Regions from separate parts of the Verrucosispora sp. CNZ293 genome, predicted to be linked through region 3. Evidence: riboswitches for the same ligand, from Rfam matches in the RefSeq annotation. Region 3 holds a riboswitch; each other region holds the start of a gene.
The links. Region 3 has a riboswitch for cyclic di-AMP ahead of CLT74_RS19460 (VldE C-terminal domain-containing protein). Riboswitches for the same ligand answer to the same signal wherever they lie in the genome.
Positions count from the first base shown of each region.

Region 1 (5,264 bases), 2.1 Mb from region 3:
GCGGGGTCGGTGCGAAGATCATCACGTGGGCGGTCATGGCCGCACCCCGCTGTCGGTGGCGTCGCTGATCCTGGCGATACGCTCGTTCATTCGCGTTCCTCCCGTTAGCGGACAAATATCCGCCTCCTGGTAAGACCGTAGCCAAGGGGACGCCTCGGCGCGCGTCGACCGGACGGTGCCCCGCCGACGGACGGTGAAACGCGACGCCGGGTGAACCGCTCGTGAAGAGCGGTTCACCCGGCGCGACGATGAACTCAGTACACCGACAGGTGCACGTGGTTGGTGTGGTCGCTGGACGGGTCACCCCGAGCGCCGCTGTACGACTTCCAGCCGCTGCTGGGCAGCCAGATCTGCCTGTACCAGATCACGTAGAGCACGGCGAGCCGGTCGGCATTGTTCACGAAGTACGCCGCCAGGTTGTTGCCGTAGGTCCGGTCGCCACCCGTGGCGTCCCCGCCGAAGCCGTTCTTCTGTGCCGCGAAGTCGCAGGCCCGACCCTTCGGGTGCTCACCGGAGCCACCGGAGCGGTAGCAGGAGACGTACCGGGTGAAGCCGGCCGACTTGGCCTGCTTGAGCGCGTGCAGGGTGCGCGGGGTGATGCAGCCGTTGGCCGGCGTGGGGTCGTTCACGCTGCACGACTCCGAGGGCCATGACCCGTCGGAGTTTCGGGGTGCGGGCTTGGCGGTGGGGCTCGACCCGCCGCTGCGCGACGGTGACCGGGTGGCCCGCTCGGCGGCCTCGGCCCGCTCGGCCGCCTCGTCCCGTTCGATGGCGACGGTCAGCGCCCGCTCGGCCTGGTCCTTGCGCTTGGCCATCACGGCCACCTGCTTGCGCTGCTCCTGGATCTCCGCGTCCAGGGCCTGCTTGGTGGTGCTCACCTCGTCCCGGGCGGTCTGAAGCTCGCGCAGCGCGCGGTCCTCGTTGGCGGCCACCGCGTCCAGTGCCGCCGCCCGGTCCATGAAGCCGGCCGGCGACCCGCTGTGGAGCAGCGCCGACGCGGCGCCCAGCCGCCCGGTGCGGTACGCCTGCGCGGCGATCTCGGCGACCTTGGTGCCGCGCTCGGCGACCTGGCTCTCGGTCGTCTTGAGCTGCTTGGCGAGCTGCTTCTGCCGCTTCACCGAGCGGTCGAGCGCGGTCTTGGCGTCGAGGTAGCCCTTGCTGGCGGCCTCCAGTTGGGCCCGGAGTGCCGGGGTGCCACCCTCGTCGTCCACATCGCCCGGAGCCGCCGCCCGCAGCGACTGCGGTGCCGCTGCGGCTGGGGTGAAGGGGGCCAGCGCGACGCCGAGGGTGAGGGCGAGCGCGGCGGCGATCAGGGCCGCCGTACGGGCGGCCGGTCTTACCGTTGCCACTGCTGGCATGCACATGTCCTTCCGTCAGCCGCCGACCGGGTTAGCTGACGGGTTCGGGACGGAAGATCCCTACCGCTGACGCGGATACACCCCAGGAACATGGTTCCCCGGTTCGCCCTGGCGGGCGATTAGGCGGCGGCCGCCGCCGGCACCGGTGGGTGCCGCCTGGCGGAGGCCGGGTCCGAGCCTACCGGTGCCCATGTGACCGGTGCAGCTGCTGTTACTCCTGGTGTTCAGTTGTTGACTAGTAGACCAGACCAAAAGCAGACAAAAGCCCTTTTCGGCTGATTGTCCGGTCACCACTGCGTCGCCCCGCAGCCCCCCGGATCCGATCGCGGCTCGATCTGGAGGGTCGCGTGCTCGATCTGGAAGTCCTCGTGCAGCGCCGAGCGGGCTGCCGCCAGCACGGCACCGACGTCGGCGCCGGAGGCCACGGTCAGGTGCGCCGAGGCGACCTCCATCCCGGAGGTCAAGGTCCAGACGTGCAGGTCGTGCACGCCGGCCACACCGGGCACCGCGGCCAGCCGGTCGTGCACCGCGGTGACCTGAAGGTGTTCCGGCGCGGCCTGGACCAGGATGCGTACCGCCGCCCGCCCCAGGCGCCAGGTCCGGGGCAGGATGAAGGTGGCGATCACGACCGCCACCAGCGGGTCGGCCCACCACCAGTCGGTCGCCGCGATCAGCAGGGCGGCCGCTATCACGCCCAGTGAGCCGAGCAGGTCGGCAAGCACCTCCAGGTACGCCCCGCGCAGGTTGATGCTCTCCCGCGCCCCCGGTCGCAGCAGGGCGAACGCGGCGATGTTGGCGACCAGGCCGAGCGTCGCCACCACCAGCACCGGGCCGGCGAGCACCTCGGGTGGATCGCCGAACCGGCGTACCGCCTCGACCAGCACGTACACCGCCACCCCGGAGAGCAGCACCGCATTGGCCAGGGCGGCGAGCACCTCCAGCCGGTAGAGCCCGAAGGTGCGTTGCGGGTCGGTGTCGGCCCGGCGGGTGGCGGCGACCGCCGCGAGGGCCATCCCGATGCCCAGCACATCGGTGAACATGTGTCCGGCGTCGGAGAGCAGGGCCAGCGAACCGGTCCGCAACGCGGTCACTGCCTCGATCACCATCAGCATGCTGAGCAGGGCGAACGCTGCCCACAGTCGGCCGGAGTGGCGGCGCGCGGCGGTCGACACCGCAGCGTGGTGGTGGTCATGGCCGGCGCCCACCCAGACACCTTCCGTCGTCCGTCGCGCCGGGGACGGATCTATGCCAACATCGCTATGAGTGCAATCGTCGGGCTCGCGGTCTCAACCGGTCGGGTCGATGGTGGTCAGCCGCTGGGTGGCCCGGGACAGCGCGACATAGAGGGTTCGCACGCCGGAGCCCGGCTCCGCCCGGATCTCACCCGGGGCGACAAGCACCACCCCGTCGTACTCCATGCCCTTGGCCTCCAGGCTGGTCACCACCTGCAACCGCTCCCCGCCGATCGCCCCGAGCCAGGCCGCGACCTGGTCCCGGCGGGGCACCGGGGTGATCACGCCGACGGTGCCCTCCACCTCACCGAGCAGGGCGCTGGCGGCCGTGACGACTGTGGTCTCCAGCTCCGGAGCCGGCACCACGAGCTGGACCGGATCGACGCCTGTGGAACGGACCGCGGTTGGCAACGCGAGATCGGGGTACGCCCGCCGGATCTCGGCCGCCGCCACCGCGAAGATCTCCGCCGAGTTGCGGTAGTTCGTGGTGAGGGTGAACCGGTGCCGACGACGGCGGCCGAGCGCCTGATCGCGGGCCCGCGCCAACTCCTGCGGATCCCCCGTCCACGCGGTCTGCGCCGGGTCACCCACCACCGTCCAGGAGGCCAGCCGCCCGTGCCGGCCGACCATCCGCCACTGCATCGGTGAGACGTCCTGGGACTCGTCGACCACCAGGTGGGCGTAGTCCCGGTAGTCCTCCGGGCGTTCCCGGGCCGCCTGCCGGGCGGCCCGCTGCCGGTCGGTGAAGGTGCTCAGCTCACGTACCCCGCCGGCCAGTTGGAACGGATCCCGCTTCCGTCGGGCGGGGCGCACCGGCTTGCCGAGCAGCGCGTCCAACTCGTCGAGCAGCGCGACGTCGGCGACGGACAGGCTCTCCGACCCCTGGTACGCCGCGCCGAGCAGCCGGATCTCGGTGCCGGAGAGCAGGCCCCCGCCGTACCGGCGCAGCCGCCGCGGATCGGCCAGCCAGGCGAGCACGTGCCGCGGATGCAGCCGTGGCCACCACGCCTTGAGGAAGTCGCGGAAGTCCGTCCGGTCGATCAGCTCGTCCTCGAAGGCGCGCTGCTCGGGCAGCCCGGTGATGCCGAGCCGGCGGGCCTGCGACCAGAGGGCGGCGAGCACGCCGTCGAAGCCGGCCCGACGCACCTCGTTGCGACGGGCGCCACGCGGCAACGCGCGGTCCCGGATGGCGTCCAGCTCGGCCCGCTCCAGCCGCAGCAGCGTGCCCCGGTACAGCAGGCGCAGCTCGGTGGGGGAGTCGGGCACCGCGTCCCGGGCCGCCCGCTCCAGCACCCGGCGCATCCGCAGTGAACCCTTGATCGCCGCCACCTCGGGCGGGTCGGTGCGGGTGGCCATCACCCCGGGGAAGAGGCTGCCCAGCGAGCGCAGGGTGGCGGTGTCCTCACCCAACGACGGCAGCACCGAGGCGATGTACTCGACGAACACCGAGGACGGGCCGATCACCAGGATGCCGCCGCCTGCGTACCGGCTGCGGTCGGCGTAGAGCAGGTACGCCGCGCGATGCAGCGCCACAGCCGTCTTGCCGGTGCCCGGGCCGCCGGAGACGAGGGTCACCCCCGAGCCGGGGGAGCGGATCGCCTCGTCCTGCTCGCGCTGGATGGTGGCCACGATGTCCCGCATGCCGCGACCGGTGGTCCGGGACAGCGTGGCCAGCAGCGCGCCGTCGCCGACCACCGGCATGTCCGGTGGGGCGGCGTCCGGGTCCAGCAGGTCGTCCTCGATCCGGGTGACCCGCTCACCGCTGGACTGGATGGTGCGACGCCGGACCACGCCGAGCGGCTCGGCCGGGGTCGCCTGGTAGAACGCGGCGGCGGCCGGGGCTCGCCAGTCCACCACAAGCGTGGTGGCGTCCTCGTCGCGGATACCGAGTCGCCCGACGTACAGGGTCTGCCCGTCGCGCAGATCGAGCCGGCCGAAGACCAGCCCCTCGTACTCGGCGTCGAGCACATGGCGTCGCTGCGCGGCGTGGAAGACCATCGCGTCGCGTTCGACAAGCGCACCGAAGTTGCCGACCCGGGCGAGCCGGTAGCCCTCCCGCTCCGCGCGGACTGCCGATCGGCGCAGCTCGGCCAGTCGCGCGTACACCCGGTCGAGATGCCGTTGCTCGGCGGCGATCTCCTGGTCCAGGGTGCTCTGATCCACCGCTCGCTCTCCTCGTGACGCCGCCCGGCCAACCGCACGAGATTACGCCCCGCGTCCCGGTGCGCGTCCCCCGGATCTTCGCCGACCTGCGACGGACCCCGGGAAAGGGTGGCGGGCGGCGGTCAGCCGGTGACGGACCGCCGGACCGGGAGGGCGTCCAGGACCCGGCGCAACACGTTGGCCAGGGCGCCGTTGACCTCCTCGGGGCGTTCCATCATCAGCATGTGACCGGCGCCGGGGCAGACGGTCAGCTCGGTCGCCGGTAGCGCGGCGGCGATCGACTCCGCGCACGGTGGCGGGGTGAGCCGGTCCCGGTCGCCGACAAGCGCCGCCGCCGGCAGGTGGGCCAGCGTGGCAAGCGTGGTCAGCCGGTGCTGGGTGCCGATGGAGGCCCGGAACCCGCCGATCGAGCGCAGCGAGGCGCGGGCCACCGCCGAGGTGACCAGCCTGATGTCGGTGGGGTCGCAGCGGTCCCCGAAGAGCATCCAACGGATGCTCGGGCGTAGCGCGC
Region 1 covers NZ_PEFR01000001.1:6,354,717-6,359,980, forward strand. The annotation lists gene CLT74_RS29020 (PfkB family carbohydrate kinase) at 1-37, opposite strand, end outside; gene CLT74_RS29025 (VldE C-terminal domain-containing protein) at 255-1,358, opposite strand; cyclic di-AMP (ydaO/yuaA leader) riboswitch at 1,363-1,494, opposite strand; gene CLT74_RS29030 (cation diffusion facilitator family transporter) at 1,646-2,563, opposite strand; gene CLT74_RS29035 (AAA family ATPase) at 2,645-4,753, opposite strand; gene CLT74_RS29040 (alpha/beta fold hydrolase) at 4,876-5,264, opposite strand, start outside.
Region 1: linked by a shared signal. The riboswitch ahead of CLT74_RS29025 (VldE C-terminal domain-containing protein) and the one ahead of CLT74_RS19460 (VldE C-terminal domain-containing protein) in region 3 are both predicted to bind cyclic di-AMP.

Region 2 (5,264 bases), 1.5 Mb from region 3:
TGCGGCGGCGCGATCCGAGACCCCGGTGGACGGGCTGCCGCGCCAGCGGGTGACAGGTGGCGGCGCGAATTCCGCGACGGGAGCGGAGCGCCGATCCATCCACTGAGGACGGTCAACTGGAGGCTGCCTGACCTGCGTGAATCGATGTGCGTGCGCGACGCGCCGGGCGGTGCGACACGCCCGATGACCGGTGCGGCCCGGCGGCTGTGGCGGTAGCGTAGGGAGGTGCTTCCCGTCGCGCCGGCCCGTCCTCTGTGGTGGTTGGCGCGCTGGGCCGCGCGGCTGCTGACCGGGCTCGCGGTCGCCGCCGCCTTCACCCTCGGCGCCTGGGACCTGCCCGGCCACCCGGCCATCGACCGCCTCACCGCTACGGTGCCACCGGTCGAGACCTCCGTACCACCGGCATCCGCCGGCTGGCACCAGGCCGCACCCCTCGACGTGGTTGGCCTGGTGATGCCGACCGCGCAGGGTGCCGACGATCCCGCCGACCAGGCCGAAGTGTCCGCGATGCAGCCGGCGGCCTCCGGTCGGCCCGGGCTGACGGCGCTCGGCAGCGTCGCTGCGGGCGGCCCGCGGTGGACTGCCGCCCAGGTCGGGGGCGTCCGGGCCGCCCGCGCCCCACCGCGCGCCTGATTCCGGCGACGCCGTACGCCTTGCCCCTGGCGGCCGTCCCGGGCGCGTGCGCACCGTTCGGTGCCGCCCCCGTGCCGAGCACCTGCCAGCCCGTTGCCGCCCGCCGCGCCGTCGGTGCCGGCCAGAACGAGCGGCACCGCCCATCCCAACCCGCGACCGCGCGCAACGCCATCCGCGATCCGCTGCCGGTACGGCCACCGGTGCCGTACCGATCTCCCCGAGGTGCCGACATGGAGAAGACAGTTCTCTACCAGTTCCTGATCGAGGTGCCCCGCGCCGCCGCCATCTGGTCGGTGCTGCTGGTGCTCGCGTTTGGCGTACTCACCGTGCTTGTCGCCCGCCCCGAGCCGGCCGGGCCGGCGGAGAAACCCGCCGACGAGGACGCGCTCCGCGCCGCAAGCGAGCAGGCCGACCTGAGTCGGTACGCGGGAGAGGTGGCGGTCGCGGCAGCCGGCGCCGGGCAGAACGCCGAGCGACGGCGTACGGCATGGCGGCTGGCCCAGGCGGAACTGGACCGCGCCTGGGCCGCGTACGACCAGGCAGAGGCCGTCGCCCGGCGGCTGGCCGGCGTCGCCGGACTGCCGACCCCGTGCACCCCCCGGACCCCTGCCGAGTACGCGGCCCGGGAGCGCTGGCTCCGCCGGGCGGCGATGGCGGCCCACTGGCGGGGTGACCTGACCGCACGGCAGCTCAGCGACGTGCTGGCGCGTCGGTCCGGCTGGGATCCCCGGCGTCACCCGGCCGAGCAGGAGGTGGTTCTCGCCCGGGTGGTACGCGACAACCGCCAGGCCGCCTACCTGTCGGCCGCCGAGCGGGAGCGTGACCTGTGGCGGGCGGCGGAACTGGCAGGCGAGGCGGCCCGCGCCCTCTCCGCCGAGGCGTACGCGGCAGCCGAGCGACTCCGACCGGACCTGCGGGCCGTCCCCGGGCGGATCGCCGTCGGGCGGCCCGGCACGGTGCTGCGCTGGCGGCCAGCGAGGCTGGGTTGAAATTCCGTGAGCTGGGTCACAACGGCCGGAAATTCGGTCACTGTTCGTAGTTGAGACGATTACCCAGCAAATTCCGTCGACATTGGTGGCGAGGCGTCCGGTTGTCACCCGAAGGTGCCCGGAATGCCGTCGGTCCCATTGAGCGACGACAGTTCTCAGGTACCCGAAAATCGCCGCACTGGATCATGTTTAAGCAGCTCAGGGCGGGTTGGCTTCGAGGTGACCGACCAGTAGTGTCAGCCCGTCCGGTGCGGTAACCGATCGCAGGAAGCGACGCCGTACCGACCCGCTCAATCGTGATCTCACGAACCGGGGACCCACTGCACCACTGGGGTGAATCCGCGAGCCTCGGCCCGCGGTAGGGCGTCTTCCCGCCCGAATCCGTCAGCTAACCCGGTCGGCGGTGACGGAAGGAGTTCCAGCCCTCGTGCGGTTCGACGTGATCCCCCTGTTCCCCCGCCTCCACGGCACCGCGGTGCCCGTCCTCGCCGGCCCGACCGCCGCGAGCTGACCCCGGTCATCGCACCGCCCGGGTTGTCCGGGCGTACCCCTGAACGGCCTGTCCCGCTCACCGGGTGGTCGTCGGTGTCCTGACGCCGACCTGACCGCCGGAGCCGGTGTGCCGTTCCCCCCTCAGCCCGTGGAGGAATCCGTGAAGCACGCCCTCTCCCGCCGGCTCCGCCGGCTGGTCACCGAACGTCCTTACCAGATCGTTGCCGGCTCGGCCGTCGCGCTCGTCCTGGCCACCGGCACCGGCGCCGCGCTCGCCGGCACCGGGAACACCCCGGCCCCCACGCAGGCCACCACCGCCGCAGCCGACCTACGCGACGACGCCGTGGTGGCGCCGAGCCCGGAAGCGGTCGCGCCGTCGACCGCCGCGCCCAGCAGTGCCGCGCCCAGCAGTGCCGCGCCCAGCAGTGCCGCACCGGCCAGCCCGGCACCGGCCCGCGCCGCCGCCGCGACGTCGCCGAAGCCCAGCTCGGCCACTCCGGACCCGGACCTGACAACCAAGAAGGCGGCACCGAAGCCGCCCGCGTCGAAGGTCCTCGGGTACGACCACCAGGCCCAGATCAACGGCTACTACTGCGGTCCCGCCGCGGTACGCAACGCGCTCAGCGCCGCCGGTGTCACGCGTAGCCAGGACGCCCTGGCCAGCCAGCTCGGCACCACCTTCGCCGGCACCAACTCGGCCGAGGACACCACCCGCGTCCTCAACGCCGTCGTCAAGGGCGACCCGTACGAGACCACGATGATCCGTGGCGGTGCGGCCACCCCGGCCCAGATGGACCAGCTCCAGGCGGACGTCGTCGCCGCCGTCACCGACGGACGGGGCGTCGTGGTGAACGTCGCCGGCACCGTCACCGACACCGACGGTCGCTGGCACTCCTTCCCCGGCGGGCACTACATCGCGGTGGTCGGCTACCAGGACTCCGGCCGGCTGGTGAAGATCGCCGACTCGGCCGACGCCTCGTACCCGTCGTACTGGCTCAGCACCATCGATCTCGCCAACTGGGCCGCCACCCGCGGCTACTCGGCCTGATCACGCCGGTCCCACGGCGAACGGAAGCCCTCGGCCTTGCTGGCCGAGGGCTTCCGTGTCGGGTACGTCAGGCGGCGGGTCGTGCTGTGTCGTCAGGTCGACGTGGCTCGGGGTTCGTCAGGCGTGCGGGGCGTGCTGCTTCGCCAGGCCGACGAAGCTCGCCCAGGCCGCCGGGGTGAAGGCCAGCGTGCCGCCGTCGCGATCCTTGGTGTCGCGGACCAGCACGATGCCCGTCAGGTTGTCGGCGACCTCCACACAGTCGCCGCCGCCAGCGCCGCTGCGGGTGGACTTGCGCCACGTCGCACCGTTCAGATCCACGGCTTCACCACATCCTTCATCAGCTCGATCGACTGGCGGCCGGACAGTGCCTCGTTGCGCACCGCCTCCCACCGGGACAGCAGGGTGCTCAGGTCGTCGTCCTTGTCGGCGAGAACGCCGCCAAGTTGAGTTTCGAGATTAGCCACCCAGCCGCCGTCCGCGCCCCTCGCCAGGGTGAAGGGACCGGTCAGTCCGATGTGCATGGCGACGCCGGTGGGCACCAGGTGGACGCTGATGTTGGGCCGCGTGGCCAGCTCCATGAGGTGATGCACCTGCTCGACAAGCACGTCCTTGAGCTCCTCGTCGACCCGCCGCAGCACCGCCTCGTCGACCACCGCGACGAGTTGCGGCGGGTCGTCCTGCTCCAGCACCGCCTGCCGGGCCATCCGGTTGGCCAGCCGCCGCTCCACCCCCGCCTCGGTCAGGGCGGCGTCGGTCCGGATCACCGCGCGGGCGTACCGCTCGGTCTGGAGCAGGCCCGGCACCAGCGTCGGCTGGTAGCAGCGGAGCTGCCGGGCGTTGCGCTCGGCCTCCAGGTAGGGCAGGAACCACGAGGGTTGGCGCAGCACCTCCGCCGTGCGCAGCAACTCCTCGAACATGCCCCCGGTCTGAAGCACCTCGTCGGCCCGCTTCGCGTACGGCCGGTCGAGGGACGGGTGCCCACCTCCACAGCGGACACCAGCGACGCCGAGTAGTTCGTCCGCCGACCGAACTCCTCCTGGTTCATGCCGGCCGCGGCTCGCAGCCGGCGGAGCTGCGTACGGATCAACTCGTGCAGGTCGGAAGGCTGCTCGCGTTCCATGTCCCCTCCACCGGGTCTACGAAGATCGCCAAGGGGCCGCCAGGGGCCGGTGCGGGGCACCCGGAACCCACCGTGGCCGGCGTCGATTCCTTCCGACAGTAGTGGTGTCCTCACCAGACTGTCACGCAGCGGGGCCGCTCCCATCCAGACAGGGACGGGGCGGTTCCGTCCCGGGGCCGCCCGTGCGCCTTCCCCCGTGTTCGGGCGGCCCCTTCCGATCGCTGACTGGGAGGTCGATGTGCGTACCCGGGTCGTCCGCCACCTGTGCCCGACGGCGCTGCTGCCGGTGTCCTCACCGGGGCGGCAGTGTCGGGCCACCGGGGGCCGGTGGTGACCGTGGGCCGGTCGGGTGCGATCACCACCCGGCTCTTCGCTCCCGAGCGGGGTCCGCGTCCGCTGCGTCCCTCCGCCTGTGGCGACGAGGTACCGCACACTCCGTTGCGGCCGATCTGGTGCTGCCGCGCCGACGGGCAGCCCTGGCCCTGCGGTCAGGCCCGGCTGCTGCTGCGGGTCGAGTACGACGGGAACCTGCCCGGGCTGTCGATCTACCTCGCCGGCCTGATGTACGAGGCGATGCGCGACCTCTACCGCCTCGACCCGCACGACGGCCCGACACCCACCACCCTCTTCACCCGCTTCATAGCCTGGACCCGCCGCCCCACCTAGCACCCCGCCGCCGCCCAGCACGAGAACCCGAGATCTTGGAAAGTTTCCGTTTTTCGCGACCGGAAACTTTCCAAGATCTCGGAGGACCAGGGTGGGGGTCGGGGGATGCGACGATCACCTGCGACATTGACCGCGACGTCTGACACCTGGGCGAGGGGACATCATGGGGGAGCAGGAGCCTTACGCGGGGCTGGCCGCGACGTTCGACACGGCCGCGGAGCTGTACGAGCAGGCCCGACCGGGTTATCCGGAGCGGCTGTTCGCCGACCTGGCCGCGACGACGAGCCTGCTGACCGGGCCGGCCAGGGTGCTGGAG
Region 2 covers NZ_PEFR01000001.1:2,771,277-2,776,540, reverse strand. The annotation lists gene CLT74_RS12595 (acyltransferase family protein) at 1-106, shown strand, start outside; gene CLT74_RS12590 (hypothetical protein) at 226-633, shown strand; gene CLT74_RS12585 (hypothetical protein) at 864-1,622, shown strand; cyclic di-AMP (ydaO/yuaA leader) riboswitch at 1,900-2,040, shown strand; gene CLT74_RS12580 (C39 family peptidase) at 2,263-3,162, shown strand; gene CLT74_RS12575 (DUF397 domain-containing protein) at 3,280-3,474, opposite strand; partial or broken gene CLT74_RS12570 (helix-turn-helix domain-containing protein) at 3,471-4,282, opposite strand; gene CLT74_RS12565 (hypothetical protein) at 4,619-4,948, shown strand; gene CLT74_RS12560 (class I SAM-dependent methyltransferase) at 5,112-5,264, shown strand, end outside.
Region 2: linked by a shared signal. The riboswitch ahead of CLT74_RS12580 (C39 family peptidase) and the one ahead of CLT74_RS19460 (VldE C-terminal domain-containing protein) in region 3 are both predicted to bind cyclic di-AMP.

Region 3 (5,264 bases):
AACTCTCCTCCTGCTCCTCGGGCGAGCCGAGCACCCGCCCCTCCAGATACCCGCAGGGGGTATTGGCGTATCGACGGTAACATACCCCCCAGGGGTACGTTATTCTTGCCGGCATGAGCACACCCGCGCCGATCCGTGGCTACACCGCCAGCAAGGACCAACTCCTCGCCCGGCTGCGCCGGGTGGAGGGCCAGGTGCGCGGCATCGAGAAGATGGTCGACGACGACCGCTACTGCATCGACGTGCTGACCCAGATCTCCGCCATCCAGGCCGCACTGGACAAGGTCGCCCTCGGCCTGCTCGACGGGCACGCCCGGCACTGCATGCACGAAGGTGCCGCCGAGGGACGCGCCGACGAGATGGCGACCGAGATGATGGCCGCCGTCGGCCGCCTGATGAAACGCGGCTGACCGACCCGCCGACGCACCCGCACGACAGGCGTCGGCAGGTCCGGCTGGTTACCATTCGCACACGATGGCCAGCCGAAATCCGTGCCTCGCGGCCCGAGGTCGTTGCCGGGCGCACACCGACCGGGCCGTCGCGAGCCGATCCACACCTCACGGTACGCAGCCACCTCGCCACGTTCAGGCCATTCAGGCTGCCTTCCGACCCGGTCGTCGGGCGGCACTGAACCGTCTCGCCCATCGACACGTACTCAGCCCTGAAATCGTTGGGAGACACTGAATGGGCGCCGACCACACCCGTTCCGCTCCGCCCACCCCGCCCGGGGTGCGGCGGATACTCGTCGTGACGGTGGTCCCCCTGTTCCTGGCCACCCTGGTCGCCGCCATCGTGCTCTGGCCCCGGGACGCCCCGCGCCCCGAAGCCGCCGACGACGCTCCCCGTCACCACGGCACGGTCACCCGGGTGGTGAGCGAGCCATGCCCACCCAACCCGGTGGTCCCCGAGGGCACCCCGACGGCTGCGGAGGGCCCCTGCGGCACGGTCACCGTCCGGGTGGAGACCGGTCCGGACGAAGGACGGGAGGTGCAGACGCCCATCCCGACCGGGCCCGGGGCACCCCGCGTGGATGTCGACGACGACGTCATCCTGGTCTCGCTCACCGACCCCGAGGACCCCTCGGTCAGCACCTACAACATCGCCGAGCACCAGCGCGGCAAGCCGCTGGTCTGGCTGGCCGTGCTCTTCGCCGCCGCCATCGTCGCGTTCGGGCGGTTGCGGGGCCTGGCGGCGCTGGGCGGCCTGGCCGCCAGCTTCGCCATCCTGCTGACCTTCGTGCTGCCCGGCATCAGCGCCGGCCGGCCGCCTCTCGTGGTCGCCATCGTCGGCGCCTCGTTGATCATGTTTGTGGTGCTGTACCTGACCCACGGCATATCCGCCCAGACCTCGGTGGCCGTGCTCGGCACGCTGGCCAGTCTGGTGCTGACCGGGCTGCTCGGGCTGGCCGCGACCGGGGCCACCCACCTGACCGGATTCGGCAGCGAGGACGCCACCACCCTGTCCATGTTCCGCGCCGACGTCGACCTGCACGGCCTGCTGCTGGCCGGCATCATCATCGGCTCGCTGGGGGTGCTCGACGACGTCACGGTCACCCAGGCCGCCGCGGTCAACGAGCTGCGCCATGCCAACCCGAACTTTTCCCGCCGGGAGCTGTACCGCTCGGCCACCCGGGTCGGGCGGGCCCACATCGCCTCGGTGGTCAACACCATCGTGCTGGCGTACGCCGGCGCCTCGCTGCCGCTGCTGCTCCTGCTGACCGCGGACTCCCGCGCGCTGGGCCAGATCCTGACCAGTGAGTTTCTCACCACGGAGATCGTCCGAAGCGTGGTCGCCACGCTCGGGCTGATCGCCGCGGTGCCGCTGACCACCGCGCTCGCCGCGCTGGTCAGCACCGCCGGGCGCGGCGACGCCGGCACCCCCACCGGTGAGCCCGCCCCCGTAGTTCCCCGGCCGGCGACGGACCGGGCCGAGGCGCTCCGCGCCCTCAGCGCACCACCCACTCGAAACACGTCCCCCGCCACCCCTTCGGGGTGGCCCGACCCGGACAGGAGCACGGACACCACATGGTGACACTCCTCAGTGTGACCGCCCCTGCCGATGCGGCTCGAAACCGTGTCGCTGGTCACTCAAAGCGATTACGAAATGACGCATCTCGTCGGGTTCGGGGCGTAGAAGCACAGATGGACTGTCGGGTAACCTCACTGCCGGTCACCGCCGGAGGCGCGCAGCGGCGCCAGCGGTGCCACCGCCCAATCGCCGTCAGGCGAGCCGGGAACCCAGGTACGTGGGGTGAATCCGCGAAAGCGGTAGGGGCCACTTCCGTCCCGAACCCGTCAGCTAACCCGGTCGGCGGTCGATGGAAGGGAAAACAGTGACGGCACCCCTACGCCGCTGGTTGACACCCGTGGTGGCCGTGTTCGCCGCGTTCGCGGTATTCGCCGGTCCGATGCCGGCTATGGCCGCGCCGAACAACCCCAAGCCGGCGGAGCACGACGACGACCCGCCGATGCTCAACGATCTGATCGAGGCGGCCAACCGGGACTACTCCAAGGCCAAGGCGAAGCTGGAGAAGTCCAAGAAAAGGCAGCTGAAACTGGCGGTCGAGGTCCGCTCCGCGCAGGCCGACCTGGACGCGCTCTCCCCGCAGGTCGCCCAGATCGCCACCCAGTCGTACCGGACGGGCCGGGTCGGCGCGATCGCCATGCTGTTGCAGAGCAACGCACCGGACTCGTTCATCGACCGGGCCTCGGCACTCGACGAGCTGAACCTGGTGAACGACAAGAAGCTGGGCGAGGTCAACGCGATCAAGATTCGCGCCGAGCAGGCCAAGCTCGCGCTCGACGCCGAGGTGCGCGAGCAGAAGAAGCTGACCAACGACATGGCGCGCAAGAAGACCGAGGCGGAGAAGTCGCTCCGGCTGGTCGGTGGTGTCGGCCTGACCGGCGGGCTGGTGGACGCCACCTCGCCGGTGGCGCGGATCGCGCCGAACCGGGCCTCGGACGGCGGCTGGAAGCCGGAGTCGTGCAGCCAGAACGACCCCACCACGTCGGGCTGCATCACGCCCCGGACGCTGCACATGTACAAGGAGGTCAAGCGGGCCGGCTTCAACAGGTTCGTCGGCTGCTTCCGCCCGGGCGACAAGTTCGAGCACCCCAAGGGCCGGGCCTGTGACTGGTCGTTGCAGAACAGCGGCTTCAGCCCGTGGCACAACAACGACACCCGGATCTACGGCAACAATCTGGCGGCCTTCCTGGTCCGCAACGCCGACCGGCTGGGCGTCTACTACGTGATCTGGAATCGGCAGATCTGGTTCGCGGCGACCGAGCGCTGGAGTTCCTACAGCGGTCCGTCCAACCACACGGACCACGTTCACGTGTCACTGCTCTGATCGCCCGACGCAACGCACCGAGGGCCGTCCCCGCCGGTTGGCGGGACGGCCCTCGTCGTCAGGGAGCGGTCGCCAGCGCGCCGGCCAGGTCGGCGGGTTCCGCGGCCACCGCCCGCACCTCACCGGCGGCCAGCCGGTACGACATGCCGACCACCGCGCACCGTCCGGTGGCCACCTCAGCCGCGAGGGTCGTGGAGGATTCCAGCATCGCCTCGACGGTCCGCGCGATGTGGATGTCCACGATCCCGTCCAGTTCCTGCACTCCAGCCTCCTGGGCCCGACGCAGGCTGGGCACCACGGCGTCGACCACGGCACCCAGGTGGCCCGGGGGCGTGGTGGCGGTGGCGAGTGCCTCGCGGGCCGCCTGTACGGCACCGCACGAGTCGTGCCCGAGCACCACCACGAGCGGCGTACGCAGCACGGCCACGGCGTACTCCACGCTGCCCAGCACCTCAGGGCCGACGGTGTGCCCGGCGGTGCGGACCACGAAGAGGTCACCCAGCCCGCGATCGAAGATGATCTCGGCGGCGAGCCGGGAGTCGGAGCAGCCGACGATCACCGCGAAGGGGTGCTGTTCGGCCGCGACGGCGGCCCGCCGCCCGGCATTCTGGTTGGGATGCCGCAGCGTGTCGGTGACGAACCGTCGGTTGCCGGCGAGCAGTTCGGCGAGAGCCCGTTGCGGGGCGCCGGGAAGGTCTGCGGTGAGCAGTTCGCGTTCGGGCCCCGGCTGCGGACCGGGAGTTGCGGGTCGACTCATCCGGCTGTACCTCTTCTCCGTGAGGAATGCCTGGTCATCCCGGGCCGGCGCTGGTCACGGGCTGCCAACACCGTCACATGCGACATAACGCACGTCAAGCTATACGTGATATGCATTTCATGCATCAGCCAACGCTTGCGTCGGATCGATCCCGCACCCCCGGTGGCAGCGCCACCCGGGCACCCGAACGGCAGGTCATACGATGGCGGACATGGCGAGCACTGACGGACGGGAAAACGCGCGGAATTGGACCTTCCTCACGAACCACGCGCACGTCCTGCTCGCCATCGCCCGTAACCCCACGGCCCGGCTGCGCGACGTCGCGACCGAGGTCGGCGTCACCGAACGTGCCGCCCAGGCGATCGTCGCCGACCTCGAAGCCGGCGGCTACCTGCACCGCACCCGGGTGGGCCGACGCAACGAGTACACCCTCAACCCGGCCGGGCGGTTCCGCCACCCGGCGGAGGCCGACCACCAGGTCGGCGACCTGCTGGCTCTCTTCACCAAGGAGCAGGTGACCGGCACCGCCGACCAGTGAGCCCGGCAGCCGTCCCGATCGGACCACGTGGCGCGCTTCACCCACCCCGGACGATCGCCGCGCTGCGATCACGTCGACGGCGGGATAGGTTGGACCGGTGCCGTCGCCAGCTTTCGCCCGTCCACTGTGGCCGGCAACGCTGTGCGCACTGCGTGAGCTGACCCGGTTCGCACTGGCCTCGCTCGTGCTCGCCGTCGGCCTCGGCGGGGCCGTGGCGGTCGATCCGCCGGCCGGGTCCGCCACCGTCTCGCCGGTGTCCGCGACTGTCGCCATCGACCCACCCGCCAGCACGCTGGTGGGGGTCCAGCCGGTCGTCGAGCCCGGCCAGGCGGTCGACGCCGGCCCGGAGCGACGCGAGTCGGCGAGCACCGCACAGATCCGGCCGGAACGTGCCGAGGCCGCGTCGGTCGGCATCGCCCGGGTCGATCATCATGTCGCGGTTTCCGCCGTCCGCGCTGGCGAGCCGACCCGGCGCGGCCCACCCTCCGGCTGACCGACGGCAGCCCGGCCGGCCGATCGAACCACGCGCAGCCCTCGCCGGCCGGTACGCCAGCGGCGGCCCGACGGCCGACCGACCGCACCCCGTCGGTGCCTTGGCAGGTGGTCCCGGGACCGCCAGG
Region 3 covers NZ_PEFR01000001.1:4,283,721-4,288,984, forward strand. The annotation lists gene CLT74_RS19450 (metal-sensitive transcriptional regulator) at 114-410, shown strand; gene CLT74_RS19455 (YibE/F family protein) at 685-2,031, shown strand; cyclic di-AMP (ydaO/yuaA leader) riboswitch at 2,198-2,328, shown strand; gene CLT74_RS19460 (VldE C-terminal domain-containing protein) at 2,333-3,349, shown strand; gene CLT74_RS19465 (carbonic anhydrase) at 3,408-4,106, opposite strand; gene CLT74_RS19470 (MarR family winged helix-turn-helix transcriptional regulator) at 4,309-4,644, shown strand; gene CLT74_RS19475 (hypothetical protein) at 4,742-5,137, shown strand.